DNA from 3 places in the Caballeronia sp. GAWG1-5s-s genome. Region 3 is predicted to be linked to each of the others. Evidence: predicted binding sites of a transcription regulator. Region 3 holds the regulator's gene; each other region holds the start of a gene.

Region 1 (9,850 bases), 270 kb from region 3:
GGCTGCTGGCGGCGCTTCACGAAGTCCGCGAGCAGCGGGAAGTGATGCGACTCGCGGAAAAACGCCGTCAGGTTGGTGGTCAGCGCGTTGACGAAGGCTTCCCACTCGGCGTTGTCGTCGTTGGCTTCGAGACGGTCGAGGTACTGCTTGAACGTGTCCATGCCGCAGGCGCGCAGGCGTCGGGCGAGCCGGCTGTAGGCCATGTCGCGCTTGTGGTCGGACAGCGAGATTCCCGCGCGGCGATGAATCAGCTCGCGAATCCGGGCGAAGTCCGCCACGGTGAATTCGAAATCGCGCTCGACTTCCGGACCGCGTATGCCGCCGGCCAGTTCGACGCGTGCGTTGGTTGCATTACGCGTTGCCATTCTGGTGCCTCTTGCTCTATGTGCGCCTGCCTGCTTGCTTTCCGCTTCTGCGCCGGTCGTGCGCCGGGTTGTTTCCGAATCCGCGCGCTCGACCGGTGCCGGCCGATGCGCTTAGAACGTTTCCCAGTCGCCGTCGTCGGCGGTCGTGGCCTTCGCGCGCGGGGCGGGTGCCGCCGCCGGTGCGCTCACGCGGGGCGCGGCTTTCGCTGCGCTCGCCGGCTTCGCTGCATCGCGGGCCTTATCCTTGATAACGGCCGATTCCGGCGCGACGTTAGGCTGCTCAGCAACTTTCGCTGCGCTCGCGGACGATGCACGCGACGTCGGCTCGACGCGCGTCGCCTTCGCCACGGCGGGCGCCAGGCGCGCAGCCGCGACCGCCGCGCTCGGCTTCGCCGACGCCGGCACGGTTCCCGCGATGCGCCATTGCCCGACGATCTCCTTCAACTGCCGCGTCTGCTCTTCGAGCGTGGCAGCCGCCGACGCCGCCTGCTCGACGAGCGCCGCGTTTTGCTGCGTCACGCTGTCCATCTGCGTCACGGCGCGATTCACCTGCTCGATGCCGTCGGACTGCTCCTCCGACGCCGCGCTGATCTCGCCCATGATGTCGGTCACGCGGCGCACCGCCTGCACGATCTCGCCCATGGTTTCGCCGGCGCGCGTGACGAGTTGCGAGCCGCTCTGCACTTTCTCGGTCGAATCGCCGATCAGCGCCTTGATTTCCTTTGCCGCCGCCGCGCTGCGCTGCGCGAGCGAGCGCACTTCGCCCGCCACGACCGCGAAGCCGCGCCCTTCTTCGCCCGCCCGCGCCGCTTCCACGGCCGCGTTCAACGCGAGAATGTTGGTCTGGAACGCGATGCCTTCGATCACGCCGATGATGTCCACCACCTTGCCCGAGCTGGACGCAATGGCGTTCATCGTATCGACGACCTGCTCGACCACCTCGCCGCCGCGCGACGCGATATCCGACGCGTTCACCGCGAGCTGGCTCGCCTGACGCGCGTTGTCCGCGTTCTGCTTCACCGTGCTCGTGAGCTGCTCCATGCTGGAGGCCGTCTCTTGCAGCGACGCCGCCTGTTCTTCGGTGCGCTGCGACAGATCCGTGTTGCCGCTCGCGATTTCATGCGCGCCGACATCGATGGATTCCGCGCCGCGATGCACCGCGCCGACCATCGCGGTCAGGTTCGTGCGCATGCGCTCGATGCCCGAGAAAAGACGGCCGATCTCGTTCGTGCTGTCCGTGTGCGCCGACTTCGTGAGATCGCCGCGCGAGATGCGCTCGAAGTGTTCCACCGCGTCGTTGATCGGCTGCACGATCAGGCTGCGCAGCGCGAAACGCGTGGCGAAAAGCAGCAGACCGGAGAGCGCGAGCAATCCGCCGATGACCATGCTGAGCGTCGCGTTCTGCGACGCCGCGTTCGCCCGCGACTCTTCCGCGTGCTTCTGCTGGAACGCGACCGCCGCCGTCACCGCCTGATCGAACGCGACGAACATCGGGCTGATCTTGGTATCGGCAATGGCGTGGTACGCGGCCATGTCGTTCGCGCGCATCGCGGCGAACTCCGGCTCGACGCCGGTCTTCATCAGCGTGTCATGCTGCGCGACGAGCGTGTCGAGCGTCGCTTGCGGCAGCATCGGCTTCTTCGTGTCGAGATAGAGCTTCCAGTTCTCGTAGCTCTTGTCGAGCAGGAACTGGCCGCGCTCCATCGCCTTCTTCGCTTCGTCGGCGCTGCCCGCTTCGGTGAGCGAGCGCACGCGGTCGAGCGTGATGCGCGAGCGCAGCAGATACGACGACGTGTCCGCGAGCGCGCGCATCGCCACCATGTCTTCTTTGGCGAGCGAGTCGAGCGAGGCGCTCGCGGAATTGAGGCCGACGAGCGACAGCGCGCCGATGACGGCCGCGCAACCGACGAACAACAGACCGACGAGCGTGAGCGTCGTGCGAATGGACAACTTCTTGAACATGGCTTCCTTTCCTTGGCTCGCGACGCGCGCGGGATGCTTCCGCGCGCCTGTTTAAGCGGCGACGGAGTCGATCAACTCCATCTCGCGGCTGGTCATGAGCTTTTCGATATCCATCAGAATCAGCATGCGGCCTTCGACCGTGCCGAGGCCCGTGAGATATTCGGAGGTGAGCGTCGCGCCGAATTCGGGCGCGGGCATGACCTGGTCTTGCGTCAGCGTGAGCACGTCCGACACGCCGTCCACCACCATGCCGACCACGCGATGCGCGACGTTCAGGATGATGACGACCGTCTGGTTGTCATACTCGACGCGGCCGAGATTGAACTTGATGCGCATGTCCACGATCGGCACGATGATGCCGCGCAGATTGATCACGCCCTTGATGAACGCGGGCGCGTTCGCGATGCGCGTGACGCTGTCGTAGCCGCGAATTTCCTGCACTTTCAGGATGTCGATGCCGTACTCTTCGGCGCCGAGCGTGAAGACGAGGAACTCTTGTCCGGCGGCTTCGGCGTGCTGCGCATCGCGGCGCGACAGTGTTGCGTTTTGAATCGATTGGATGTCTGCCATGAGAAACCCCAGGTTCGGTCGATGTGTTAATGGGTGTGCGAGTGTTGCGCGCGTGATTCGCGGTTGAGCGCGGCCACGTCGACGATCAGCGCGACGCTGCCGTCGCCGAGAATGGTCGCCGCCGAGATGCCGTGCACCTTGCGATAATTCGTTTCGAGGTTCTTCACGACCACTTGCTGCTGGCCGACGAGTTCGTCGATCAGCATGGCCATGCGCCGTCCTTCCGTTTGCAGGATCGTGACGATGCCCTGCGTCGGCTCCGTGCGCGCGCCTTCGACCGAGAACACCTGATGCAGCGCGATCAGCGGCAGATATTCGCCGCGCACGCGCACCACGCGCTCGCCGTTGGCGACCGTGTAGATGTCATCGGCGACCGGTTGCAGCGACTCCATCACGAAGTTGAGCGGCAGAATGAAGATTTCGTTGCCGACCTTCACCGACATGCCGTCGAGAATCGCGAGCGTGAGCGGCAGCACGATCTTCGTGGTCGTGCCCGCGCCCTGGCGCGACATGATTTCGACGTGGCCGCCCATCGACTGGATGTTGCGCTTCACCACGTCCATGCCGACGCCGCGGCCGGAAATGTCCGTCACCTGCTCGGCGGTCGAGAAGCCCGGCATGAAGATGAGTTGCCAGACTTCCTCGTCGGTCATGGAGTCGGAAACCTGCATGCCCTGCTTCTGCGCCTTCGCGAGAATCTTGTCGCGGCGCAGGCCCGCGCCGTCGTCGCTCACTTCGATCACGATGTTGCCGCCGTGATGCGCCGCCGACAGCACGAGCTGGCCGGTGGCGGGCTTGCCCGCCGCGCGGCGCGCTTCCACGGTCTCGATGCCGTGATCGAGCGAATTGCGCACGAGGTGCGTGAGCGGATCGATGATGCGCTCGATCAGGCTCTTGTCCAGTTCGGTCGCCTGACCGAATGTGACGAGTTCCACTTCCTTGCCGAGCTTGCCCGCGATATCGCGGACGAGGCGCGGGAAGCGGCTGAATACGTAATCCATCGGCATCATGCGGATGGACATGACGGCCTCTTGCAGGTCGCGCGCGTTGCGCTCGAGCTGCGCCATGCCGTTGAAAAGACGGTCGTGCAATGCAGGGTCGAACGTGCTCGTGGTTTCGGCGAGCATCGCCTGCGTGATGACCAGTTCGCCGACCAGGTTGATGAGCTGATCGACCTTCTCCACGCCGACGCGAATGGAGCTGCCTTCCGCGGATGCCGCTGCGGCCGGGCGCGCTTTCTTCTCGGCGTCGCCGGTGGCGGCCTTCGGTTGTGCTTCGCGTGACGGGAGGGCGGCAGCAGCTTGCGTTTCCGCATTCGCCGCCGCCTTCGCCGCTTCTTCTTTGTGCTGCGCCGCGGATGCGGGCGCTTCCTGCGCCTGCGATACGGGCGGCTCTGCCTGTAGCGTGTGTTGCTTGGCTTGCGCCGGCTCGGACGCTGCCGACGGCGCAATGTGATGCGCGTCGCCGCGGCCGATCGTGATTTGCGATTCGTCGATCACGAAGCAGCACACGGCCACGATGTCGTCGGACGAGACGTCCGAATCGAGCCAAAGCACGAGTTCGGCGTCGGTCTTCTTCTCTCCGACGATACTGCCCAGGTTCCCCAGCTCCTCGGTCAAGGTCGCCAGGTCCTTCTCGCCCACCCCCCGTAGCGTAATTTTCAGGTGGGGTCCTGCTTCCGCCGCCGGCGTGCCGGCCGCGGTTCCCGCATTCGTTGCATGGGTTGCATTCGTTGCGCCGTCCGTGACTTCGAACGCGCCGTCCCAGTTGCCGTCGTCCTCGATGGCTTCGGCGGCCTGCGCGATCACGTGCGAAGGCGGCGCGTTCGGGCCTTCATAGGCCGGCGCGACGTCCACTTCGCCGATGACAGCCGGCGTGACCGGCTCTTCGACGACAGGCGCGCTCTGCGGCGCGGCGTCTTCGTTCTTCAGGCGTTCCAGCTTCGCGCAGATCGCGGCGGCGGCGGCCGCATCCGGCTCGGCGCTCGCGCGATACGCGGCGAGCTGGTCCGAGAGCACGTCCTTGGTCGCGAGGAACGTGTCGATCATGTCGCGGCGAAGCACGAGCTCGTTGTTGCGCGCGCGATCCAGCAGCGATTCGAGGATGTGCGTCGTTTCGGTGAGCGCGGTGAAGCCGAACGTGGCTGCGCCGCCCTTGATCGAATGCGCCGCGCGAAAGATCGCCGCGAGATCCTCGGGATCCGGATTCGCGATATCGAGGACGAGCAGCAGTTGCTCCATCTGCGCGAGCAGTTCATCGGCTTCGTCGAAGAAGGTTTGATAGAACTGGGTAATGTCGAGTGTCATGCTTGATTCACCGTCGGCGCGTGCGCGCGAGTTGTCTTGGCTGTATCTGTTCGCTTCAGTGCTGCGTGTCTTCGGAGAGCGCGGCGACCACTTCGGTCAACAGGTCCGGATCGAGCGGTTTTTCGATCCAGCCCGTCGCTCCCGCCGCGCGCGCCGCTTCCTTGAACGGCTCGCCGTCTTCCGTGGTCAGCACGAGGATCGGCGTGGCGCGGTAGGCGTGGTTGGCGCGCAGCTCCGCAATCAGGTCGAGGCCGCTCTTTTGCGGCATGTGCTGATCCGTGAGCACGAGATCGAAACGCTCGGCGAGCGCCCATTCGAGCCCTTCGTTGCCGTCGGACGCCACCGTCACCTCGTAGCCCGCCGTCGTCAGCGTGGCAGAGAGGATCTGCCGCATGGCTGCGGAATCGTCGATTGCCAGAATGTTCTTGATCATGTGTCGCCTTTGGGTCTGCGCCTCGCTGCCTCTTGTCCGGATGACGGCGCAAACGTGTGGAGTCTTGAGCGTTTTTTATGCAGATTTGCTCGCAGCACGCTTATTTCCGCGCCACGCCCGGCACGATCCGGCCGAGAAGCGGCGTCGCGCCGGGCGCGAAGGCGTCCGAAGCGTTATCCAGCGTCGCGGCCGCGCCGCCGTCGTCGCGCAGCATCGACGCTTCCGCGCGGTGATTCAGCACGATGATGCTGATGCGCCGGTTCTCGGGATCGAGCGGGTCTTGCTTGTTCAGGTTTTGCGTGGACGCGAGGCCGAGCACGCGCAGCACCTTCGCTTCGTCCATGCCGCCCGCGACCAGCTCGCGCCGCGACGCGTTCGCGCGGTCCGCCGACAGTTCCCAGTTGCTGTAGCCCTTTTCGCCGCCCGCGTACTTCACGGCGTCGGTGTGGCCCTGCACGACGATGCGGTTCGGCACGTCGTTCAACGTCCGGCCGATTTCGCGCAGGATGTCGCGCATGTACGGCTGCACGCTGTTGCTGGAGAGCGCGAACATCGGGCGCTTCTGGGTATCGACGATTTCGATGCGCAGGCCCTGCTGCGTCGACTGGATGCGGATCTGCTGCTTGAACTGGTGCAGCGTCGGATTGGCTTCGAGCGCGGCCATCAGCTTGACCTGGAGGTCGTGAAGACGGGCCTGCTCGCGCCGTTCCAGTTCGCCTTGCGCGGCTTTCAGCAGTTCTTCGTCCGCTTTCGCGGTCGGGCTTTGCGCGAATTGCGTCTTGCCGTCCGAACTGCGGGCATCGCCCGGATCGTTGCTCGAAATGTCGCGCCCGCCGCCGGTGATGATGCTGTTGTCCATGCCGACGCTCTTGCCGCCGACCATCGCCGCCTTGAGCGGCATGTTGAAGTACTCCGCGATGCCGCGCCGCTGCACGGGCGAGGTCGACGAGAGTAGCCACATCAGCAGGAAGAACGCCATCATCGCGGTCATGAAGTCCGCGTACGCCAGCTTCCACGCGCCGCCGTGGTGGCCCTTGCGGCCCGCGACGATGCGCTTGATGAAGATGGGACGGTCTTTTTCGCTGCTCATCGCAGGGCTCCGGTCGGGGTCGCGAAAACGAGGCGCGTCACTTCGCCTTCACCCGGCGCACGTGCTCTTCCAGTTCGGAGAACGACGGGCGCTCGGTGGAGAACAGCACCTTGCGGCCGAACTCGACGGCGATCGCCGGCGCGTAGCCGTTCAGGCTCGCGAGAATCGTCACCTTGATGCACTGGAACATCTTCGTCTGCTCGGCGACGCGCTGCTCCGCGACGCTCGCGAGCGGCCCGATGAAGCCGTACGAAATGAGAATGCCGAGGAACGTGCCGACGAGCGCCTGCGCGATCATTTCGCCGAGAATGGCGGGCGGCTGATCGGCGGAGGCCATCGTGTGCACGACGCCCATCACGGCCGCGACGATGCCGAACGCGGGCATCGCGTCGCCGACTTTTTGCAGCGCCAGCGCGGGCGCTTCGCCTTCGACGTGATGCGTCTCGATCTCTTCGTCCATGAGGCTTTCGATTTCGAACGCATTCATGTTGCCGCCGACCATGAGCCGCAGATAATCGGTCATGAACTCGACGATGTGATGATCCGCGAGCAGCTTCGGGTACTGGCTGAAGATCGGGCTCTTGTGCGGGTCTTCGATGTCGGCTTCGAGCGTGAGCGTGCCTTCTTTGCGCGCCTTCGCGAGCAGCACGTAGAGCAGGCCCATCAGCTCCATGTACACGTCCTTGTTGTACTTGGAGCCTTTGAAGAGCGTGGGAATGACGAGCAGCGTCGACTTGATGGTCTTGACGCCGTTGCCGAGAATGAAGGCACCGATGCCCGCGCCGGCGATCATCAATATTTCGACCGGCTGTACGAGCGCGCCAAGATGGCCGCCTTCGAGCGCGTAACCGCCGAAAACGGACAACAATGTCACGAGCGTTCCAACGAAAATCAGCACAGTCGGGTCCTCAGGGTTGGGAATGCGGATTGGCCGGCGTACATGCGCGGTTAAGACTGTTTACGGCACCCGGCTGGAAAACTTTGGGCGGGCTGGCGGTGGGCGGCGGGCGCGGATGAAAGGCACGGGCGGAGCACGGTTGTTTCGCCGACATAGGCAATAGCGCCTCCCGATGGCCGCGACAGCCGATCGCGCGATCGACTCCGGTCGAAGTCGCGCGACGGACTGGATCAGTCAGACGCACTCACTCGTCGATGCCACTTCGCCGCTTTGAACCGCCGCGTCGACACGCACGACTCCCGGCTCTGTCTGCGCGAGCGCCGGGCGCTTGTCCTTGTCTGCAAGCGAAGCCAGGATCGTGTGGTCGTCGAAACGGAAGCGGCACAGCACGTGACTCGACGTCGCAATCTTCACCGCCTGCGCGAGCGTCAGCGACGACACAAGCTCGGCTACCTCGTCGGACAGCCCGAGGCGATGCATCGCCAGGACGCGGTCTTCCCGAAGCAGCCGCTGCGCGAGCAGCACATACGACAAGTTCACCTCGCGGATTTCCGCGAGCGTGCTCATGGTGGTGGCCGTCATTTTTCCCCCGAGTCATTGCATGGCTGGTCAGGCCCAGCGGGAAACGTTTGCTCGGACGCGCTCAATCGCGAGGCGTCCGGCCCCGCTCGTCTTGTCGCGCCGATTTTCCGACAGCGCGTTGCTTGCCACTATCGGAAAAAGCTGCCGACGCGCCGACAGACTTTCGCCCGAAATCGTGTAGGAAAAGTTCGTACATGCGCAGTCGAATTCGCTGCGCGTCGGCAAACGCCTTTATCGGCAGCGGCCGGACAGACTTGAGGCCGGCGCGGGCACGTCGCGTGCTACGGGGTGCCTCGCCGCTCGCATTGCCAGTCGAAATCGTCTCCTTCGACCGCTTGAGTGCAATTTTTGACTTCGTAACAGCCGGTGTTTCGCGCTGTAACAAGGTTAAGCGATTGAAAAATGACGTGAAATGCCGCTCTCGATCCCGATAATGAACGTAAGGGATAACCCGGTCGAGAGCCGGGCCGATCTTTGGGCGGCGTGAGCGACACACCGCGGCCCGCCCGAATGGCATCGCGCAACGCTCGACCGGAGCGCCACAGCGGTGTCCACACAACAGCTTTCATGGCCCATCGGCGCCGACCGCGCCCCAAGCGGCCACTCAGGAGAGTCACGTTATGCGAATCGCACAAATTGCACCGTTGCACGAAGCAGTTCCTCCGAAGTTTTACGGCGGCACTGAGCGCGTGGTGTCTTACCTGACGGATGCGCTCGTCGACCTCGGCCACGATGTAACCTTGTTCGCAAGCGGCGATTCGCAAACCCGGGCGACGCTCGACGCGGCCTGGCCGCGCGCCCTGCGACTCGATCCCACGATCCGCGATCCGCTCGCGCCGCACATGCTGCTGCTCGAAACGGTCCGCCGCCGCGCGCACGAGTTCGACGTGCTGCACTTTCACCTCGACTACATGCCGTTTCCGCTGTTCACGCAGCTGGACACGCCGTTCGTGACCACGCTGCACGGCCGTCTCGACCTGCCCGAGCTCCAGCCGATCTTCAACACGTTCACGAAGGCGAACGTCGTTTCGATCTCGGACAACCAGCGCGGACCGCTGCCGCAGGCAAACTGGCTGAACACGGTGTATCACGGCCTGCCGGACGATCTGCTGACGCCGCAGCCGCACAAGAAGCCGGAATATCTGGCGTTCCTCGGCCGGATCTGCCCGGAAAAACGCGCGGACCTCGCCATCAAGATCGCGGCTCAGAGCGGTCTGCCGCTGAAGATCGCGGCGAAGGTGGACAAGGTCGATCAGGACTATTTCAAGTCGACGATCGAGCCGCTGCTGTCGCAGGCGCACGTCGAGTTCATCGGCGAGATCAACGAGGCGCAGAAGCCCGAATTCCTCTCGGGTGCCAAGGCGCTGCTCTTCCCGATCGACTGGAACGAGCCGTTCGGCCTCGTGATGATCGAAGCGATGGCGTGCGGAACGCCAGTGATTGCCTTCAACCGCGGTTCGGTGCCGGAAGTCATCGATCACGGCGTGACCGGCTTCATCTGCGAGGACGTGCCGGGCGCGGTCGGCGCGCTGCATCGCATCGACGAGCTCTCGCGCACCGAGATTCGCGCGCAGTTCGAGCGCCGCTTCAGCGCAAAGACGATGGCGCAGAACTATGTCGACACGTACACGGCCATGCTTCAGG
Region 2 (9,850 bases), on a different contig from region 3:
TCGGGCCGCGCGGGCGAGACGAACTCGATGCCCTTCACGCGTTCGAGCAATGCGCGCGGCTTCGAATACGGCGTTCCCGCGACTTCCGAGTTCGACGTCTCGCGCAGATGCCGCACCGCGCTGCAACTGTTGTGCAGGCCGACGCGATGCGGGAATTCGGCCCACGGGAAGTCACGGACCTTCAGCACGTCGTGCAGGAACTCGACCAGTTCATAGGTGCTTTTGCGCACCTTCTGGACCGCGCTCGTCTGCTCGATGGCCGTGAAATGCTCGCGCACGTGATGCGTGCAACTCGCCGACGGGCCGACCACATAGTCGTAGTCCGCGAAGTTTCGGGCGAACACGCGCTCCGCGCCGGCCGCGTCCGCGTGCGCGCCGCTATTGGCCATCGGCTGGCCGCAGCATGTCTGGTCCTGCGGATAGTCGACGTCGAGGCCGAGCCGCTCCAGCAATTCCAGCGTGGCGATGCCGATCTGCGGATAAAACGCGTCGATGAAACAGGGGACGAAAAGGGCAACTTTCATGGTGATCGCTTGGCGGACATTCCGCGTTGGTCAGCTTGGTCTGACCAAGACTTTAGGGAAGCGGCGCTTTCGTGTCAAACTAGGGTAATCCAAAGCCTCTCGCCGTGTTGCTCCAACCGATGACCTTCCAGCCCGTCCACTCGCACGCCTACGCCCGCGTGCGCCTCTCCGATGTCGTGTCCGGCCAGATTCGTCAACTGATCTCGAACGGCACCCTCCTGCCCGGCCAGCGGCTGCCCGCCGAGCGCGATCTCGCGGAGCAGTTGAACGTGTCGCGGCCATCGCTGCGCGAGGCGCTCATTCGTCTCGAATCCGACGGATTCATTCGCGCGGCGGGGCGCGGCGGCTTCGTCGTGTCGGACGTGACGGCGCCGCTCGTGTCGCATCCGCTCGCCGCACTGCTCGAACAGCAGCCCGACGCGAGCGCCGACGTGCTCGAACTGCGTCACGGCCTGGAAACGCTCGCCACCGCCTACGCCGCCGAACGCGCCACCGATGCCGATCTCGCGCGCATTGCCGCCGCGTTCGACGCGCTGCAAGCCGCGGTCGAGCAGAGAAGCACGCGCATCGCGGAAAAAGACGCCGCCTTCCATCTCGCCATTGCCGATGCGACGCACAACATCGCGCTGACGCACGTGATGCACGGCCTGAACGAAGTGATGCGCGAGTCGATGCTCACGTCGCATCGCCTCGTCGATTACGACGACGCCGTGGAGGCCGATCTGCTGGCGCAGCATCGCGCGATGCTCGATGCCATCGTGGCGCGCGATCCGGCCCGCGCGCGCGACTGCGCGGGCGCGCATCTGGACTACGTGCGCGCGTTGTATCGCGACCGGCCGGCGAAGAAATCGCGCGACGGCGTATCTCATGATGGCATGACGAATCCGTAACGCCGCCGTAAGACCCGATAGGACAGCGCCTACACGCATTTCGGACGGGCACCGCTAACGCGGGCCTTCACGGTCCGCGATACTGGAACCGTCGAAAACAAACATGCGCAAGGAGGACGATATGCCTTACCTACTCGGATGGCTGCTCGGTGTGCCGGTCGTGGTGCTGGTGATCCTTTACCTGATCTTCCATTGATGCCGGCGCCGCAGGCAGCAGAAGAATCGAAGAGACCGAAGGGCGTCGTTACAATACGACGCCCTTTTTCTTTTATGCGTGGGATTTCGATGAAGCGCACCGCACCGTTCGTTCTGAGCGCATCGCTCCTGTCTCTTTTCGGCGCGGGCTTCGCGCATGCCGAGGAAATCGCGAGCGTCAATACCAATTTCCGCTTCACCGGCTCCGACCGCGTGAGCGTCGAGGCGTACGACGATCCGCTCGTCTCCGGCGTGACGTGCTATGTGTCGCGGGCGCGCACGGGCGGCGTGAAGGGCACGTTAGGCATCGCGGAAGACCCGACCGAGGCGTCCATCGCCTGCCGTCAGGTCGCGCCGATCAAGATCGCGCAGCCGCTCAAGCAGAAGACCGATGTCTTCACGGACCGCATGTCGTTCATCTTCAAGACGCTGCATGTCGTGCGCATTGTCGATACGAAGCGCAACACGCTCGTCTACCTGACGTACAGCGACCGCGTCGCGAGCGGCAGCGCGAAGAACAGCGTCACGGCGGTGCCGGTGCCCGAAGGCACGACGATCCCGGTCAAGTGAGCGAGCCGCGTCGTCGTTGGGCCGCACGAGTGCGGCGTTGTCGGCCGCATTCGAAGCTATCCGGCAGCATCAGCCAGAATGCACTCGCCGCGCTTTGCGCCGCGCGATGAAGCGGTAGACTGAGCAATTAGCCCTTCAAACCCGCGCATCTAACGATGACCGTCCCACGCTTTCGCAACGCCGCGCGTTACTGGCGCTCGCCGCTCGTGCCGGACGCGGACATGGTCACCGCCGAGTACTACGATCACGCGTTCACGCCGCACTGGCACGACGCGTACACGGTGCCTGTCATCGAAGCGGGCGCGGAGTGTTACGACTATCGCGGCTCGCATCATGTGGCGGAAGCGGGATCGGTGCCGGTCATCAATCCGGGAGAGCTGCATACCGGCGCGCGGGCCGTCGACGCCGGGTGGCGTTATCGCGTGTTCTATCTGCCGGTGCCGTTCGTGGAGGCGCTCGCGCGTGAACTGTCGCCGCGCGCGGGCTCGCCGTGGTTCTCGACCGACATCATCCACGACGACGATCTCGCGCGCCGGCTTTTGCGCGCGCATCGGGCGCTGGAAAGCCTGACGAGCGATGCCAGAAACGACGCCACCCGCGCCGATCCGCTCGCCGCTGAAACCGCGCTCGTCGATGCCGTGACGACGCTGCTCGCCCGGCATGCGCTGCAACGCCCGTCATGCGGACCGCCCGCCGCGGATGCCGCCCGCGTCGCCACGATGAAATCCCGCCTCGCCGACGATCTGCTCGAACCGGTCACGCTCGCCGAACTGGCGCGCGTCGTCGGGCTTTCGACGTTTCACGCGGCGCGGCTTTTCACACGCGAAACGGGCCTCCCGCCGCATGCGTGGCGCAATCAGTTGCGTATCGCGCGGGCGCTGCCGGCGTTGCGCGCGGGGGCGTCGATCGCGGAGGTGGCGGCCGCGAGCGGCTTCACCGATCAGAGCCACTTCACGCGGCATTTCAAGCGGGCATTCGGGGTCGCGCCGGGGCGCTGGCGGTGAGTGGGCGGGAGTGCGGGAGCTGCTCCCTGTAAACGGCGAGAGGCTTCGCCGACCGAAGCTGTTCCGCGGCACGGCACGCAGCCGTTCCGCGTTGCGCCGGGGGCTGGCGGTGAGTTGCCGCGAGCGCGGGAATTGGCTGCCGTCGGCGGCGAGCGCGACCCGACCGTTACGCAACCACGCCAATGCACCCTCGTTTCGCACGCGCGGCGCGTGCAACGGAGACCACTGCGGGATCGCACAGCACCGCAATCTGCATCACGGCCGCGTCCGCCCAAGCAACCGCGGGCGACAACACTGACACCGCAAGAACGTACAAGCCTTCGCACGCACGCCGCCTTATCCTCCGCGAATCAGGAGGACGATCTTGAACGCACCATCCGGCAACGCCATGCGGGAACTCGCCGCCGGCGCTCGCGACACCATTCCGATGATGATCGGCGCCGCGCCCTTCGGCGTGATCTTCGGCACGCTCGTCACGGCGAGTCCGCTCACGCTCTGGCACGGCCAGTTGATGTCGCTCGCGGTCTTCGCGGGCTCGGCGCAGTTCATCGCGGTCGGCATGATCGCGGGACACGCGAGCTTCGCCGTCATCTGGGCGACGACCTTCGTCGTCAATCTGCGCCATGTGCTGTATTCGGCGACGCTCGCGCCCTACGTCGCGCATCTGCCCGCGCGCTGGCGCTGGGCGCTGGCCGGCCTCTTGACCGACGAAGTGTTCGCCGTCGCCTACGCGCACTATCGAGCGCGCGCGCCGGGCGAAACAGGGCCGCACTACTTCCTCGGCTCCGGCCTCGCGATGTATGCGAACTGGCAAGCGTGGACGCTCATCGGGCTCTTCTTCGGCGCGGCGTTTCCGGGACTCAAGTCGCTGGGCCTCGATTTCGCGATGGTCGCCACGTTCATCGCGATCATCGTGCCGCAACTCGTGGCGCTGCGCTTCGTCGCGGCGGCGCTGGCCTCGGGCGTGCTGTCGTTCGCGTGGCAAGGCTGGCCGTACAAGCTCGGGCTGCTCGCGGCCGTGCTCGCCGGCGTCGGCGTCGGCTTGCTGCTGACGCTCATCGAACCGAAACCGCGCATGAAAGACGCCAAGGAGCGCGCGCAATGAACTACGTCATCCTGATTGTCGGCATGGCGCTCGTCACGTATCTGATCCGGGCCGCGGTGTTCGTGCTCGGCGAGCGGCTGTCGTTTGCGCCCGTCGTGCGCACGGCGCTCGGCTTCGTGCCGGTGACGGTGCTCACCGCGATCATCGTGCCGATGACGGTCTCGCCGCACGGCAACGGCGCCGAGCTGACGTGGCGCAATCCGCAACTGATCGCGGCGCTGGCGGCAGTCGCCGTCTGCGCGCTGACACGCCGCGCGCTGCTGACCATCGCGGTATCGCTCGGCGTGTTCTTCGTCTGGCAGCTCGCCGTGCTGCGCTGAACACCGAAGCGAGGCGCCTTTCGAGAGCCCTCAAGTTTCCGGCCGCTCCGCCGTTATCTGAAACGAACGGACTCCGCCCGCGCGGCAGGCCGACAGCACTTCCCGCCATCGGGCCAGCCGAGCGCGGAACCGGAAACCGACATGCGTCAAATCACTCTTTCGTTGCGCGATGAAACGATCGCGTCGCTGAATCGCGACTTCGAGGCGTTCCTGCGTCTGTCGCTCAAGCTCGACCCGCAGTTCGTCACGCCGTCGTTCGAGGACTTTCTGCGCGCGAAGCTGCTCGACAACGACACGCCGCTCACCGAGCAGGCCGTGCAGCGCATGCTCACGCACGGACAGTATGCGTGGGCGAAGCGCGCGCTCGACAAGGAGTTCCCGGATGTCGTCGAAATTCTGATCCGCCAGGCGGCCGAGCACGGCTTTGCGTTTGCGATCCGCTCGGACTGGAGCGCCGAGGATCTCGTGAAAGCGTCGCGCGAATGGGCGACGGCCATCGTCACCGAAGCCAAGGGCGACGCCTCGCAGGTAGACGTGCTCGCCTCGCAGATCAAGTCGGCGGCGATGGATATCCGCGAAGTCGAGCAGAAGATGCAGACGCCCGCCTGGCGGCTCGCCGATTCGCTGCGCCAGCGCGTATTCGATGCGAAGATCGCGGTGGAAACGAACGTCGGGTCCACCGCGCGCGAAAAGCTCGGCGAACTGCGCGCGCTGCTGCGGCTGGGCATCTTCTACGGATCGATCCAGAAACAGGAAGCGCAGCAACTGCTCGAATATCTGCGCTCGATGCGGCCGGAGCTTTTCGTCGACGAACCCTACGACGGCTTCACGCGCTTCGCGGCCTGGCTGCGCAGCATTTTCGGAAGCGCGCCGCGCGTGCCGCGAGCCTCACGCGCCTCGCGCTGAACGAGCGCGGCCCTACTCCCACATTCCCTTCAGCCGCGCGGCGATATGGATCTTCGCTTTCGCCGCCGCGGCGAGCCCCGCCGCCGTCGGCGCGGCCGCGACCGGCACCGGCGGCCATGCGCCTGCCTCGAAGTGCCGCATCAGATGCGGCGGAATGAAACGCGTGCGCTGCGCCCAGACGTGGCGATCGCCCAGATTCGTCTGGTTGTGAACGTAGAAACGCTGCGGCGTGACGATGTGCAGATCTTCCTTCGCCCGCGTCATCGCGACATACAGCAGGCGGCGCTCTTCGTCGATTTCCTCGTCGCTGCCCGTGCCCATATCGGACGGAATACAGCCGTCCACGCCGTTCAGCACGAACACGTTGCGCCACTCCTGCCCTTTCGCCGAGTGGATGGTCGAGAGAATCAGATAGTCCTCGTCGATGAGCGGCACGCCGGATTCGTCGCTCGTCGCGTCGGGCGGATCGAGCGTGAGTTCGGTCAAGAAACGCTCGCGCGTCGGGTACGTGGACGCGATGCTCTCCATCTGCAACACGTCGCCGATGCGGATGGCCGCGTCTTCGTGATTGCGTTCGAGGTGCGGCTCGTACCAACGGCGGATCATCTCGAATTCAGCGGGCCACGGCGATTCGCGCCCGCACAGCTTGCCCATGAGCGCGACGAAGCGCGGCCAGTCTTCGCTCGCCCGCGCGGGCGCGCCGAACGCGGCGAGCGCGGTCGGCGCGCGCTCGGCCTGCGCGACGCTATCGAGCAAGCGCCCCGCAATCGCCGGCCCGATGCCCGGCAGCAGTTGCGCGACGCGAAAGCCCGCGACGCGATCGCGCGGATTCTCGGCCCAGCGCAGCACCGCGAGGACGTCTTTCACGTGCACGGAGTCCAGAAACTTGAGGCCGCCGAACTTCACGAACGGAATGTTGCGCCGCGTGAGCTCGATTTCGAGCGTCGCGCTGTGATGCGCCGCGCGAAAGAGCACCGCCTGCGACTTGAGCTTCATGCCGCCCTCGCGCGCCTCCAGCACTTTCTCGACGACGTAGCGCGCCTGATCCGCCTCGTCCGCGACCGAAACGACGCGCGGCCTTTGCGCCGATGCCTTGTCGGTCCACAGATCCTTCGTGTAGCGCTCGGTGGCAAGCCGGATCACCGCGTTCGACGCTTCGAGAATCGGCTGCGTCGACCGATAGTTGCGGTCGAGCGTGACGGTCGCCGCAGGCGCGTCGAAGTGCTGCGGAAAGTCGAGGATATTGCGCACCGTCGCGCCGCGAAACGAATAGATGGACTGCGCGTCGTCGCCCACGACGGTGAGGCCGCGTCCGTCCGGTTTCATCGCGAGCAGGATGGTGGCTTGCAGGCGGTTCGTGTCCTGATATTCGTCGACGAGCACGTGGTCGAAGCGGCTCGACAAGTCGGCCGCGATGCTCGGCTCGGCGGCGAGGTGCGACCAGTAGAGCAGCAGGTCGTCGTAGTCGAGAACGCTTTGCGCCTGCTTTGCGCTCACGTACGCGGCGAAGAGGCGCTTCAAGTCCGCTTCCCACTCGCGACACCACGGATACGCCTGATCCAGCACGGTGGCGAGCGACGCGCCCGTGTTGACGACGCGCGAGTAGATGGCGAAACAGGTGGATTTGGCGGGGAACCGCTTCTCTTTCGACGACAGCCCGAGCTCGTGGCGCACGAGGTTCATCAGGTCGGCGGAGTCTTCACGGTCGTTGATGGTGAAGGACGGCGCGAGGCCGACGAGATCGGCGTAATCGCGCAGCAGCCGCGCGCCGATGCCGTGAAACGTGCCGGACCACGTGAGCCCCTGCGCGATGGCGCTCTTCGTGCCGAGCGCGTTCGTCGCGATGCGCGTCACGCGTCGCGTCATTTCGAGCGCCGCGCGGCGCGAAAAGGTCAGCAGCAGAATCCGATGCGGATCCGCGCCCTTCACCAGCAAATGCGCGACGCGATGCGCGAGCGTGTTGGTCTTGCCCGAGCCCGCGCCCGCGATCACGAGCAACGGACCGCCGCAGCGCCCCGGCGCATCGACGCCGAATTCGACCGCCCGGCGCTGCGCATCGTTGAGCTTGGCAAGATAGGCGGCGACGTTCTCCGAGGAGGCGTCGGCGGTGGCGGTGTCGTCCGGAAGGGTCAGCACAGAGGAAAGCGGGCGTCGAAAGAAGTGACGCACACTGTATATCCATACAACCCGCGCACGCAAGTCTTTGCCGCGGCGCGCCTTTCCTTCGACGGGCCGCGGCTTGCGGTACTGGCTTAGTCGGCCTTCTTGGCGTCCTTCAGGTTCGCTTTGGCGGCGGCTTCGTTCGCTTCCGATTGCGCTTCGGTCTTCTTCTTGTCCGCCTTCGCCTGCGCGACGGCGGCGTCCTTGTCGGCTTCGGCCTGCTTCTTCGCGGCCTTCTTGTCGGCGTGGGTCGGCGCGTCGCTCGTCGATTGCGCGAAAGCCGGTGCCGCGCTCACGCTCGTCAGCGCGCCCGCGATGAGCGCAGCCAGCAATGTATGGGTGCGTCGATTCATGGCGTCCTCCGTGTGGTCGTTAGTGTGGTCGTTGTGTTCCTACCGCGAAGCCGGAGACACCGAGGCTTCGCGGCGCTCTAGGCGATCAGTGCTGCTCGCCTTCATCCTTCGGCGTGCGGTCGGTCGCGGCGTTCAGGTCGTCCTTCGCGGCGGCCTTGTCGGCCTTGCGGTTGATCTTCGCATTGCGGACCTGCTCCTTATACTGCTGCTTGGCCTGCTTGTCGGCAGCCTTCATCTCCGCCTTCGACGCCTTCTTCGACGCGCGATATTCCGCATTGGCCTGCGCGTCGGCGTTGCGCTTCTGCACGAGCGGATCGGTCGGTGCCGGCGCGACCACGTTTTGCGGCGGCGGCGACACTTGCTGCTGCACCTGCATCGGCGCCTGGCCGGGAGCCGAGTCCGCCGGTTGAGCGGTTTGCGCCTGCGCGCCGGTGGCAGCCATCGCGGCGAAAGCGGCGCCGATCATCAGAATTCGAGCCTTAGTCATGAGCTTGTCCTCTCTGGGTGTGTCCGCCAAACGCGTTCGACAACTTGGAGCGCGATGACGCGACTTGTCGGTTAGAAGATGACCGAAGCTGCATCGATCAAACGTACAGACCGGCCGGACGACGCGCGAGTTTCTCGAAACGGGTCATTGTTACCGGCGGTTTCACTTCGCTACATGTGCTTAATCCGGCGAAACGAACGGTCGATCGTGTAAGAGCACGCAGTGTGCCCGGATGATGTCCCGCGCTGGTTTATCATCGAAGTCTTTTCGCATCTGAACGCCCGCCATGCCGCAGCTTCAATTCACCCTCACGGGCGACTACGTCGAACTCCACAACCTGCTCAAGCTGATGGGACTCGCCGATAGCGGCGGCTCGGCGAAGGCGCGCGTCGCGATGGGCGATGTCACCGTCGACGGCAAAGTGGAACTGCGCAAGACCTGCAAGATCCGCGCGGGTCAGGTCGTGATGCTCGACGGCCAGAAGATCCGAGTGCGCGCGCCCGACTGATACCGCTTGCGCCCATGCGCCCGCCGCTTGCGAAAAGACGACCATAACGGGGCGCGTCATCGACATGCCGCGCGCGAGGCCATAAGCTAGGCGTCTTTCGTTCAGGTTTCAGCGCGCGACACGGACGCGTCCACGCGCCCTTCCGCTCCTTTCTCTCGATCATGCAATCGCACACCAGCCGCGCGACCCGCGCGCATTCGGGACACGTCAGCCTGTCTCGCCATGCCGTCGATACCGCGCGCCTCGCCGCGCCGCTCGCCATCGCGCAACTGTCGCAAATGGCGATGGGCGTCACCGACACGATTCTGCTCGGCTCGCTAGGTCCCGACGCGCTCGCCGCGGGCGGTCTGGGCGCGAACATGTTCTTCGTCGTGGTGACGCTACTGCAAGGCGTATTGACGTCGGTGAGCGTGGCCGTCGCGCATGCGCGCGGCGCGGATGCGGAACACCGCGTGCCCGGCATCTACTGGACGGGGCTCGTGTTGTCCGTGCTGCTCGCCGTGCCGGCGTTCGTGCTGCTGTCGTATGCGGAGCCGATTCTGCTCGCGTTCCACGAGCCCGCGACGCTCGCGCACAACGTCGGCGAATACTGCGCGGTGCTGCGCTGGGGCACGCCGGGCAGCCTGATCGGCATCGGCATGATGCGCGCGTTCCTGCCGGCCATCGGGGCGGCGAAGCGCCTGCTGTGGGTGTCCATCGGCGGCGTGTTCGTCAACGGCTTTCTGAACTACGGGCTGATTCACGGCGCGTACGGCCTGCCGCGCGAAGGCTTTCTCGGCTCGGCGGCGGCCACCGCGATCACCGTCTGGCTGACGGCCTTCGCGCTCG
Region 3 (9,850 bases):
GAATGCGCAACAGGCGCACGTCCAATGAAACGAGAATAGCCTCGGCCATGGCAATCCGATCGATTGATCAAGCGGGCCAAACGCTGCTATTTCGAGGAATGGTTCGCTCGCGCGGGCGCGCGAGGAAGCGTAAGCGCGATCCAGCGCGACGTCAGGCGCGACATCAGTTGCGAATAGGGATGGAAACGCCTCGCTGTTCCGTGGATCGCGTCGAGCGACCGCTCGCTATTCTGTATGCAAGCCGTCGTGCCATAAATGCCCGGGCGCGGCCATGCAACTTCAGGCTGCCGATGTGCGCCCTCTTTCTCGAACAGGACCCGTTTTTCCATGACCACCGTCAGCATCCTCATTCCCGCGTTCAAGCCGGACTACCTTGCGAAGGCAATCGCGAGCGCGCAGGCACAGAGCTTCGTGGACATCGAAATCCTGGTCGGCGACGACACGGTGGACGGTCGCTTGCGCCCCATCGTCGAGAGCTTCGACGATCCGCGCATTCGCTATTTCCATCATGCCAGCGGGGACGCGCGTCGCAATTCGTTTCTGCTGTTCGAACAGGCGCGCGGCGAGTACATCAAGTGGCTTTACGACGACGACCTGCTCATGCCGCGCTCCGTGGAAGCATTGGTCGACGCGCTGCGCCAGCATCCCGGCTCGGCCATCGCCGTTCATGAGCGCGTCTTGATCGACGCCGACGACAACGTCCTGCACACGCCGCCGCCCCTTGTTCCGGCTGGCCAGGTTGCATTGGTCGAACGTCCGGTACTCGTCGAGCACATGGTCGCGCTGGCGAACAACTTCATCGGCGAGCCTAGCAACATCATGATGGTGCGCGATGCCGTCGACATGTCGACGGTCATGTTGTACCGCGGCTGGGACATTACGTTCCTCAACGACGTCAGCATGTATCTGAACCTCGCAGAACAGGGTCCGCTCGTGCTGCTGGGCGGCTATCTGAGCTGTTTCCGCCGGCACGGTACGCAGAATTCGGGTGTCGCGAGTCCAATTCTCGTTGCGGGCTACTACGAATGGGAAGTGATGGTGCGCGGCGAGGCGGCGGCGGGTCAGATGTCCGCGGAAGCGTTGATGCGCGCAAAAGCGCAACTGACTCGCTTGTACACGCATGGCATCGACACGCTCGGCATGGTCGAATTGCAGCCATTGCGCGCCAACCTCGACGAGCTGGTCAAACAGCCGACTGCGGGACTCTATGCGTCCCCGCGTTTTCGCGCCGACGCGGCAATGGCGAACGAAAGAATGCACGCGCGCGCGGCGGCTCGTCTGCGGACGCCGGAAGCCAATGTGGCCGCCGCCGAGAAGCCGGCGACGACGAATCCCGCTGTCGAGGCGCTGCTCGCGCGCGCCGTCGAATGTCATCAGGCCGATCGGCTCGACGAAGCCGAGACGCTGTATCGCGAGATCCTGGCGACAGATCCGAACCACCCCGAAGCACTGCATCTGCTGGGCCTCGTTGCTCACGCCTTCGGCCAATACGCGACAGCGTCCGAGTTGATCATGGCCGCCATCGCGGTTCGACCGGCGGCCGCGTTTTATTACAACCTCGGCAACGTCATGCAGGCGGACAACCGGCCTGCTGCTGCCGTCGAGTGCTTCCGCCAGGCGATCGCGCAGCAGCCCGACTATATCGACGCGTATTACAACCTCGGGATTGCACAGCGCGCGATGCACGACCTGACCGGCGCTGTCGATTCTTTCGTCAAGGTCGTGTCGCTGAAGCCTGATCACGCGCAAGCCTATAACAACCTTGCCACGACGATGATGCAACTCGACGAACTCGATGCTGCCATCGAGGCGTACAGCACGGCCATTGCGTTACGCCCCGAGTTGCCGGCGCCGCGCAGCAACCGGTTGTTCGCGTCGAATTACTACAGCGGTGTGACGCCCGCCGCGTACCTGGAGGAAGCCAAAGCTTTCGATGAAGCCATCACGCAGGGCGTTACGCCGTACCGTGACTGGCTCGTCGAAGCGACGCCCGCGACACGCCGAGCATTGCGCGTCGGCATTGTGTCCGGCGACCTGAATCAGCACGCCGTCGGTTATTTGCTCGAAAGCGTGGCGAATCATGTCGACGCAGCGCGCGTGGAGTTGCACGCGTATGCGACGCGCGATGTCGAAGATGCGCTGACGCTGCGCATCCGGCCGCACTTTGCGACGTGGACGAGCCTCGCCGGCATGACGGACGATGCCGCCGCCGCGCGCATCCGCGACGATCGCATCGACGTGCTGATCGATGCATCGGGCCATACGCAGTTCAACCGCCTGCCCGTGTTTGCGCGCAAGCCCGCGCCCGTGCAGGTCAGCTGGCCCGGTTACTTCGCAAGCACGGGTGTGCGCGCGATCGACTACATGCTCGGCGACCGTCACGTGATGCCGGAGAGCGAGGCACACCACTTCACCGAGCGCGCGTGGCGGATGCCCGACAGCTACTTGTGCTTCACGCCGCCTGCCGAGCAGCTGGACGTAGGCAACCTGCCGATGCTCGACAACGGACATGTGACGTTCGGCTATTTCGGCAAGCTCGCCAAGATTTCGGATCAGACGGTGATGTTGTGGTCACGCGTGTTGCATGCCGTCGCGCATTCGCGTCTGTTCATCAAGGCGCAGAATCTCGATCTGGATCACGTTCGCCAGTCGATCGTCGCGCGCTTTGCCGCACACGACGTCGATGCATCGCGCCTGATCCTGGAAGACCGTTCGCCGCGTGCCGAGTATCTGGCCGCGTATCGTCGGGTGGACATCGGGTTGAGCCCGTTCTCGTATCCCGGCCGCACGACGACGGCGGAAGGCCTGTTCATGGGCGTGCCCGTCCTGTGCCTGCGCGGCGAGCGGTTTCTGTCGCATATCTGCGAAAGCATGCTGCATGCTGCCGGCTTTCCCGACTGGATCGCACAGAGCGAAGACGACTATGTCGCCAAAGCCACGCAGTTCGCCGCCGATGCGTCGCAACTGCAAGCGCTTCGCAGCGGCCTGCGCGCGCAACTCGTCGCTTCGCCGCTGTGCGACGCTCCCCGCTTCGCGAAGCATCTGGAAGACGCGTTGCATGGCATGTGGGCGGCGCACGTCGCGCCCACCGAAGCTGTGGCGGGTTAGCCAGCGCGTGCCCGGCTGCCCGCCGGCCGGGCGCGAAGACGTCGTGAAACATTCAGTACGTTCTGCACACCGCGCGGCTCCAGGTCATTGACCACGCATGGCCAGAACTTCGCGCCCTCGGTCTGCTCGACCCAGAGCCTCGGCACGTCACGCGTGCCGCCGCGGCGCACGCCCAGCGCCATGTAGATCGCCCTGTTGAGGACCGCGTCTTCGTCGCGGATCTTGGCCCGCAGCGAGTCGAGCAAAACGCACTCGATAGATCGGCTCGCGCGGTCGCTGTGGCCATTCGCGCACATCGTCGATCACTCCGCCGGTCACCGTGCTGACGCACGGCATCGAAGCATCTACGGACTTCGTGCGCGTACATGGCGATGATCTTGTCGTCGAAGCCGCTAAAGCGTGGCTCGCCGTTGGCAATGAGCACCGGATGGAAGGCCTCTGCTCGGTCGCGGAAATTCGCTGTAGAGAAACCGTCGTCAGTCGTGACGCGCTTGTGGCCGGTGCGGTTGCAGTGATCGTGCTGCCCACCGGCTTGGTTTCGCCTTTCCGTAGCCGAGAAAGTGCGTCTGCTCGCCGCCCAAGCGCGCGCTCGCGGGCAGTTGCTCTTTCATCCGCGCGGTCAAGCGTTCCGGGCACCGGTTGCTTGATCAGCTCCGGATCGAAGCTCAATCCTTCGCCCGATTCGCTCGTCGTTTCTTCCTTGCGTTCGCGTCGCGTAACGAGGCTCGTTGGCCGTCCGTTCATGCCTCACACGCGTGGTTTCGCATAGGCTCGACGGCGCTGGCTTTCGCGTGGGTTCCAAGCAACTCTGACGCGTCCGTGCGAACTTGACCTACTTTGTCTGCTTTGCCAAAACAGGCACCAGCTTTACTGGCCATGCTGATTGACCAATACTCGGCGTACACGAAGGCCGTGCCATGACCTGCTCGATAACGGTATACGAGAAGACAAGGGGTTGCTGGTTCGATCCCAGCCGGGCGCGCCAAGTCGCACATCAGTCGCTTCGACGTCATCCCCACGAAACTCAAGCAACGCAACGCTTTGCCGTTAACCCTACGGCCGACCGCGCCCATTCTGACCGCGTCGACCGAACAAAAACAAAATCCAGGGGTTCACATGCAGCAGGCCCACCACCCGCCACGCTGGTCTCATGCGTTCGCATGGGCGGCGCTTCGGCATCCCGAACGCGAACAAGCCACGCTGCGCGTCGTGCTGGGCGCCGCGGTCCTGCTGGCCTACGCCTGCTACGCGTTGCTCGCCCCTTCGCACGATGCGTCGCTGGTCGCGCAAATCGTCGGACTCTATGTGTTCTACGGCGCGGTCACGCTGCTCATCGTCAGCCGCATGGCGTCGCCATCGAAGAAGCGGCTCGTCGTCACGACCATCGCCGATCAGGCGCTCGTCGGCGCCGCGCTCGCGGCAGGCGGGGAAACCGCGTTGCCGCTCTTGTGGGTGGTCTTCTGGTTTCTGATCGGCTCGGGCTGCCGCTACGGCAAGCGCACGCTCGCCGTCTCCTGCGCCACCGCGATGGTAGTCATCGGCGCGCTCGCGCTCTGGCAGCCGTGGTGGAACGCGAACTTATCCGCCGCGCTCGGGCTCGCGTTGAGCGTGCTGGCGGCATCGGTGTATCTGACCGTGCTCGTCGATCGTCTCGGCAACGCCAATCGCGATCTCGCGCGTCAGGCATCGACCGATCCGCTCACGGGTCTCGCGAACCGGTATGCGCTGGAACACATCGTCAATCGCACGATGTCCGACGCCTCGCAGGACACCGTTCTGCTCCTGATCGACCTCGACGGCTTCAAGGAAGTCAACGATACCTACGGCCACGCGGTCGGCGACCTGCTATTGCAGCAGTTCGCCAACGTGCTCGCCCGCCGCATGTCCAATAGCGACACCGTGGCGCGCCTGGGCGGCGACGAGTTCGTGGTGCTCGCGCTTCAGGCGCAGAGCCGCACGGCCGTCCTCGCGATCACCGAGGGCATTCACGCGGCGCTCGCGTCGATCACGTCGGTGGACGGCCGGCCGGTTTCGGTCTCGGCGAGCATCGGTGCGTGCATGCTGTCGAGCGCCGCCGACGCGCGCCACGCCGACATCCACGCCGTGCTGCGCGCCGCCGACCGCGCGATGTATCGCGCGAAAAGTCTCGGCATCGGCAAAACGGTGTTCGCCGAAGCGCGAGACTTCGAAGCCGGCTAGCGCATTAAGCCTCCACGCTCGTCCACGACTGCTCGCGCAGCTTGGCGCGCAAGCGGGCGACCGCCTGGCTGTGCAGCTGGCACACGCGCGATTCGCTCACTTCCATGACCGCGCCGATTTCGCGCAGGTTCAGGCCGCGTTCGTAGTAGAGGCTCATCAGCAGCTTCTCGCGTTCCGGCAGCTTGTCGATGGCTTCGATCAACGCGCCGCGCAGGCTGTCGTCGAGCAGCGCGGACAGCGGGTCCGAACGATCGACGCAATAGCGGTCGAGGAACGGCTCGTCGTCGGCGGAGCGGTCGAAGTCTTCGTAGTAGATCAGCTGGCTGCCGTGCAGGTCCTGCAGCATCGACTGATATTCGTCGAGCGGCATCTTCATGTGCTCGGCGATTTCCACTTCGCTCGCGGCGCGGCCGAGGTTCTGCTCGACCTTGTGCACCGCCGATTCGACTTCGCGCGACGTCTTGCGCATGCTGCGCGGCAGCCAGTCGTTCGCACGCAACTCGTCGAGCATGGCGCCGCGAATGCGCTGGCTCGCGTAGGTTTCGAACTGCGCGCCCTGATCTTCCTTGTAGCGGCTCGCCGCATCCAGAAGGCCGATCATGCCGGCCTGAATCAGGTCGTCGAGATCGACGCTCGCCGGCATCTTGGCGACGAGCTGAAGTCCGAGCCGACGAACGAGCGGCGCATATTTAGTCAGGACGTCCGACTGTGAGAGTTTGCCTTGGGCGTTGTACATCTGAGTCACCTTAATCTTGATCACATCGACGCCGTACTGGTCAATGCATGACTGGAGAACATCGACGCCATGCGCCCCGTCTCCCGTCCGCCCTTGTCAGCCTCGCCAACCGAAAACCGCGCGTCATTCCGGACCTGCGTCTCGCTCCCTGACGGCGCGGGACGCATCGGCCAATGCAGAAGCTCCGCCGCGATTTGCCGGTAGTCGCGCGCCGCGGCTGTCGCCGGGAACGCTTCCACCACGCAGCGCGAGAGCTCCTTCGCCCGAGTGACGCGCGCATCCTCGGACACATACCCTGCCTGCACGAGCGACACGGCCAGATACCGGCTCGCGACGCCCGACAGGTTGTCGAACGCGACCGCCGCGTCGGCCGGGTTCTGCACGTGATTGACGAGCACGCGGAACTGGCCGATCGCATGGGCGTAGTGCAGACGCTTGATGCACGCGTACGCCTCGGTGATCGCGGACGCGGCCACCCGCGTCACGATGAGAAAGTCATGCGCCTGCGCCGCGAGCGACGAGAGCGCGCCGTATCGGTCGAGCTGCGCGTCGATCAGAACGATGTCCGCCTGACCGTCGAGCAGCGCGCGGCACTGCGCGGCGTCGTGGCTGATGCGTTCGTCGCGTGGCGCGGCGAGCAGCGAGAAGCCGAACGGCGTGCGCGTCACCGCGTCGTGAAGCGCCTCGCGGCCCGACATCACCGCGGCGAGCGCCCCAGCGCCTGACGTACCGGCGAGGCGCGCAGCCGATGCCGCGTTCGCCCGCTCGTCGATCACGAGCACGTCCTTGCCATGCACGGACAGCGCCGCGCCCAGATTCACGACCGCCGACGTGCAGCCGATACCCGCCGGCCCGCCCGCCACCGCCACCACGCGCGAACCGCCTCGCGTGAGCAGCCTTCTCAGACCTTCGGCCTGATCGAGCACGAACTTATCCAAAGCGGACCTCATGCAGTTCGGTGGTGGCGCGCGCGGACAATGCGGAGAGCAGTGCCGGCACCTCGTCGTCCTGCGGCACGAAGGGCGAGCCTTCGCGCGGAATGCAGAACGCGCTCTTGATCAGAAAACGCTTGGTCGCGACGTACAGGTTCTCCGGCACCTTCTGCCCGGTCGAGACGTAATGCACCGGCAGCTTGTAGCGGATCACGGTATCGAGCACGCCGCCGAGATTCGTCGCTTCGTCGAGCTTGGTCAGGATGCAGCCCGCGAGCGGCGGCTGGTCGGCCGCGCTCTTGTACGCCTGCACCACTTCGTTGAGCGTGTCGCCGTGGCTCGTCGCGTTGAGCAGCAACAGGCGCTGCACCGGATGACCCGCGCCGCAGAGCATCGAAATCTGGTCGGACACCATGCGATCGCGCTGGCTCATGCCGATGGTGTCGATCAGCACGATGTGCTTGTTGCGCAGTTCCGAGAGCGCGAGTTGCAGGTCGGCGGCGTCTTTCACCGCGTGGACCGAGACGCCCAGAATCTTGCCGAAGATGCGCAGTTGCTCGTGCGCGCCGATGCGGTAGCTGTCTGTCGTGAGCAGCGCGACCTTGCTCGCGCCGAAGCGCATCACGCAGCGCGCGGCGAGCTTGGCCGTGGTCGTGGTCTTGCCGACGCCCGTCGGGCCCATCAGCGCGAACACGCCGCCGCGTTCCATCAGCGCGTCTTCGCTCGCCATCACCGGCAGGTTCGATTCGAGCACCTGCTGCACCCATTCCATCGCGTGCTCGGCGCTTTCCATCTCGGGCATGTTGTCCACGACCATGCGCACGAGTTGCGCGGAGAAACCGGCCGCGAACAGGCGCTTGGTCAGGCCGGCATTGCCCGGGCTGCGGCGCTGGCGCTCGCCCCACAGGAGACCGGAGAAGTGCTCTTCCATCATCTCGCGCATCGACGAGAGTTCGTGCATCACCGTTTCGTTGACGACTTGCTCCATGCGCGCGCGAATCGCGTCGGTCACGACGGCCGCCGCGTTCGCGGGCAGACCTTCGAGCGCGCTGTCGGGCGAAGCTTCGGCTTGCGGCGCGCCCGCGTTGATCTTGTGGGCGGCGCGGCGCGCGGCGACTTGCGCGGCTTCGCGCGCCCAGTCGGGCGTGTCGATCTTCGGCTGCGCCGGCTGGCGCATCGCGTAGTTGCTCGGCTCGGGCTTCTCGGCGCGCTGGTCGGCGAGCTTCTCGGCGGCCTTCGGCGCGGATGCCTTCGGCGGCACCGGCACGCCGAGACCGCGAGCGATCGCAGCGGATGCCGAGAGCGGACGATTCGACGGCATCGCGGCCTGCTCGGCGATGCGTCGCGCGTGCTCGATCAGCCACGGATTCGACTCGGCCATCGTGCGCGGTGCTTCGTCGGCAAAGGCGTCGCGCGGGGCGTCGTGGTGATCGAGGTCATCTGCATGCGCTTCGGGATTCGCGCCGAAAACCGACGAGAACACGTCGCCGCTCGCGTACGGATTCGCGGCGGCCGGTTGCTTCGCGGCCACGGCGGCTGCGGCTTGCGCGAGCGCGGAGCGCGGCGTGGCGCTCGGGAATGCGGCCGGCGCCTGTTCGTGCGCGGCCGGCGAAATGGATGCGATGTCGCGATCCGCCACGCCCACGATCTCGACCGAACCGTCGTCCAGCGTGCGATTCGACAACACGACGGCATCGGGGCCGAGCGCTTCACGAACCTGGCGCAGAGCGTCGCGGCTGTTCGCGCCAATGAATTTACGAATGTTCAAACTTGCCCCCGATGAGGTATGAGACTGCGATCTTTGCGAGGCGGGCGCTGCCGGATGTTTTGGGGCGCCCGCTTTTCAGTGAAGCCATTATTGCGAAGATGCCCTTCGGCCTATCGCGGGATAAAGGGTGAGAAACAGGGGTATTTCGACTGATGGACGACGCCCGTGCGTCCCGGCGGCAGCCGACCGGGAAAAGATTCCGCTTGTATTCCGCTTGTTAGCGGACAACGGGCCGCGCGGCGGCGTAAGCTCTAGGGCTCAACGCGCAATGCCCGGCTTCGGCCGGAACACAACAGGAGACTTGACCGCATGACCTCCGACGCTTCCTCCGCTCTTTCCCGTGAGACCACCGGCGCGCGTCTTGTCGTGGATGCGCTCGTGCACCACGGCGTCGAGCGCGTCTTTTGCGTGCCGGGCGAGAGCTTTCTCGCCGTCCTCGATTCACTGCACGACGAGACTGCGCAGATCCAGACCATCGTCTGCCGCCACGAGGCGGGCGCCGCGAACATGGCCGAAGCCGTCGGTAAGCTGACCGGGCGGCCGGGCGTCGCCATCGTGACGCGCGGGCCGGGCGCGACGCACGCGTCCATCGGCGTGCACACCGCGTATCAGGACTCCACGCCGATGATCCTGCTCATCGGCCAATGCGCGCGCGACCATATGGATCGCGAGGCGTTTCAGGAAATCGACTATCGCCGCATGTTCGGCCAGATGGCGAAGTGGGTCGCGCAGATCGACGATCCGCGCCGCGTGCCGGAATACATGAGTCACGCGTTTCATGTGGCGATGGCGGGGCGGCCCGGGCCGGTCGTGCTCGCGCTGCCCGAGGACATGCTCACCGAAGCGTGCGAAGCCGTGCCGCCCGCGCCGCATTACCAGCGCGTCGCGGCATCGCCCGCGCCCGCGCAGATGGAGCGGCTGCGCGATCTGCTGGCGAATGCGAAGAAGCCGTTCGTGATCGCGGGCGGCAGCGGCTGGACCGAAGCGGCGACGCAGGATTTCGCTCGCTTCATCGAGCGATGGCAACTGCCGGCGGGCTGCGCGTTCCGCTTCCAGGACACGCTGAACAACGAGCATCCAAACTATGCGGGCGATGTGGGCCTCGGC

Evidence for each region. The regulator FliA, encoded in region 3, starts transcription of late flagellar genes. The targets are predictions, from matches to a motif close to CTAAAGTTTNNNNNNNNNNNGCCGNTA.
Region 1: a site for FliA is predicted at 7,685-7,711, ahead of motA (flagellar motor stator protein MotA). Genes of this name have one in related genera too.
Region 2: a site for FliA is predicted at 4,638-4,664, ahead of NCR34_RS10060 (DUF4088 family protein). Genes of this name have one in related genera too.

The regions. Positions count from the first base shown of each region.
Region 1 is NZ_JALQDC010000001.1:306,826-316,675, reverse strand. It holds gene NCR34_RS01505 (CheR family methyltransferase) at 1-365, opposite strand, end outside; gene NCR34_RS01500 (methyl-accepting chemotaxis protein) at 477-2,327, opposite strand; gene cheW (chemotaxis protein CheW) at 2,379-2,897, opposite strand; gene cheA (chemotaxis protein CheA) at 2,924-5,203, opposite strand; gene NCR34_RS01485 (response regulator) at 5,259-5,636, opposite strand; gene motB (flagellar motor protein MotB) at 5,737-6,726, opposite strand; gene motA (flagellar motor stator protein MotA) at 6,764-7,624, opposite strand; gene flhD (flagellar transcriptional regulator FlhD) at 7,859-8,206, opposite strand; gene NCR34_RS01465 (glycosyltransferase family 4 protein) at 8,827-9,850, shown strand, end outside.
Region 2 is NZ_JALQDC010000010.1:118,235-128,084, forward strand. It holds gene NCR34_RS10030 ((Fe-S)-binding protein) at 1-524, opposite strand, end outside; gene NCR34_RS10035 (FadR/GntR family transcriptional regulator) at 644-1,414, shown strand; gene NCR34_RS10040 (CreA family protein) at 1,700-2,179, shown strand; gene NCR34_RS10045 (helix-turn-helix transcriptional regulator) at 2,335-3,183, shown strand; gene NCR34_RS10050 (AzlC family ABC transporter permease) at 3,572-4,288, shown strand; gene NCR34_RS10055 (AzlD domain-containing protein) at 4,285-4,608, shown strand; gene NCR34_RS10060 (DUF4088 family protein) at 4,750-5,514, shown strand; gene NCR34_RS10065 (ATP-dependent helicase) at 5,527-7,650, opposite strand; gene NCR34_RS10070 (hypothetical protein) at 7,767-8,027, opposite strand; gene NCR34_RS10075 (hypothetical protein) at 8,113-8,514, opposite strand; gene NCR34_RS10080 (RNA-binding S4 domain-containing protein) at 8,801-9,022, shown strand; gene NCR34_RS10085 (MATE family efflux transporter) at 9,184-9,850, shown strand, end outside.
Region 3 is NZ_JALQDC010000001.1:36,769-46,618, forward strand. It holds partial or broken gene NCR34_RS00185 (glycosyltransferase family 2 protein) at 328-654, shown strand; gene NCR34_RS00190 (O-linked N-acetylglucosamine transferase, SPINDLY family protein) at 1,255-3,108, shown strand; partial or broken gene NCR34_RS00195 (transposase) at 3,162-3,852, opposite strand; gene NCR34_RS00200 (GGDEF domain-containing protein) at 4,225-5,307, shown strand; gene NCR34_RS00205 (RNA polymerase sigma factor FliA) at 5,312-6,043, opposite strand; gene NCR34_RS00210 (MinD/ParA family ATP-binding protein) at 6,064-6,981, opposite strand; gene flhF (flagellar biosynthesis GTPase FlhF) at 6,974-8,743, opposite strand; gene NCR34_RS00220 (thiamine pyrophosphate-binding protein) at 9,053-9,850, shown strand, end outside.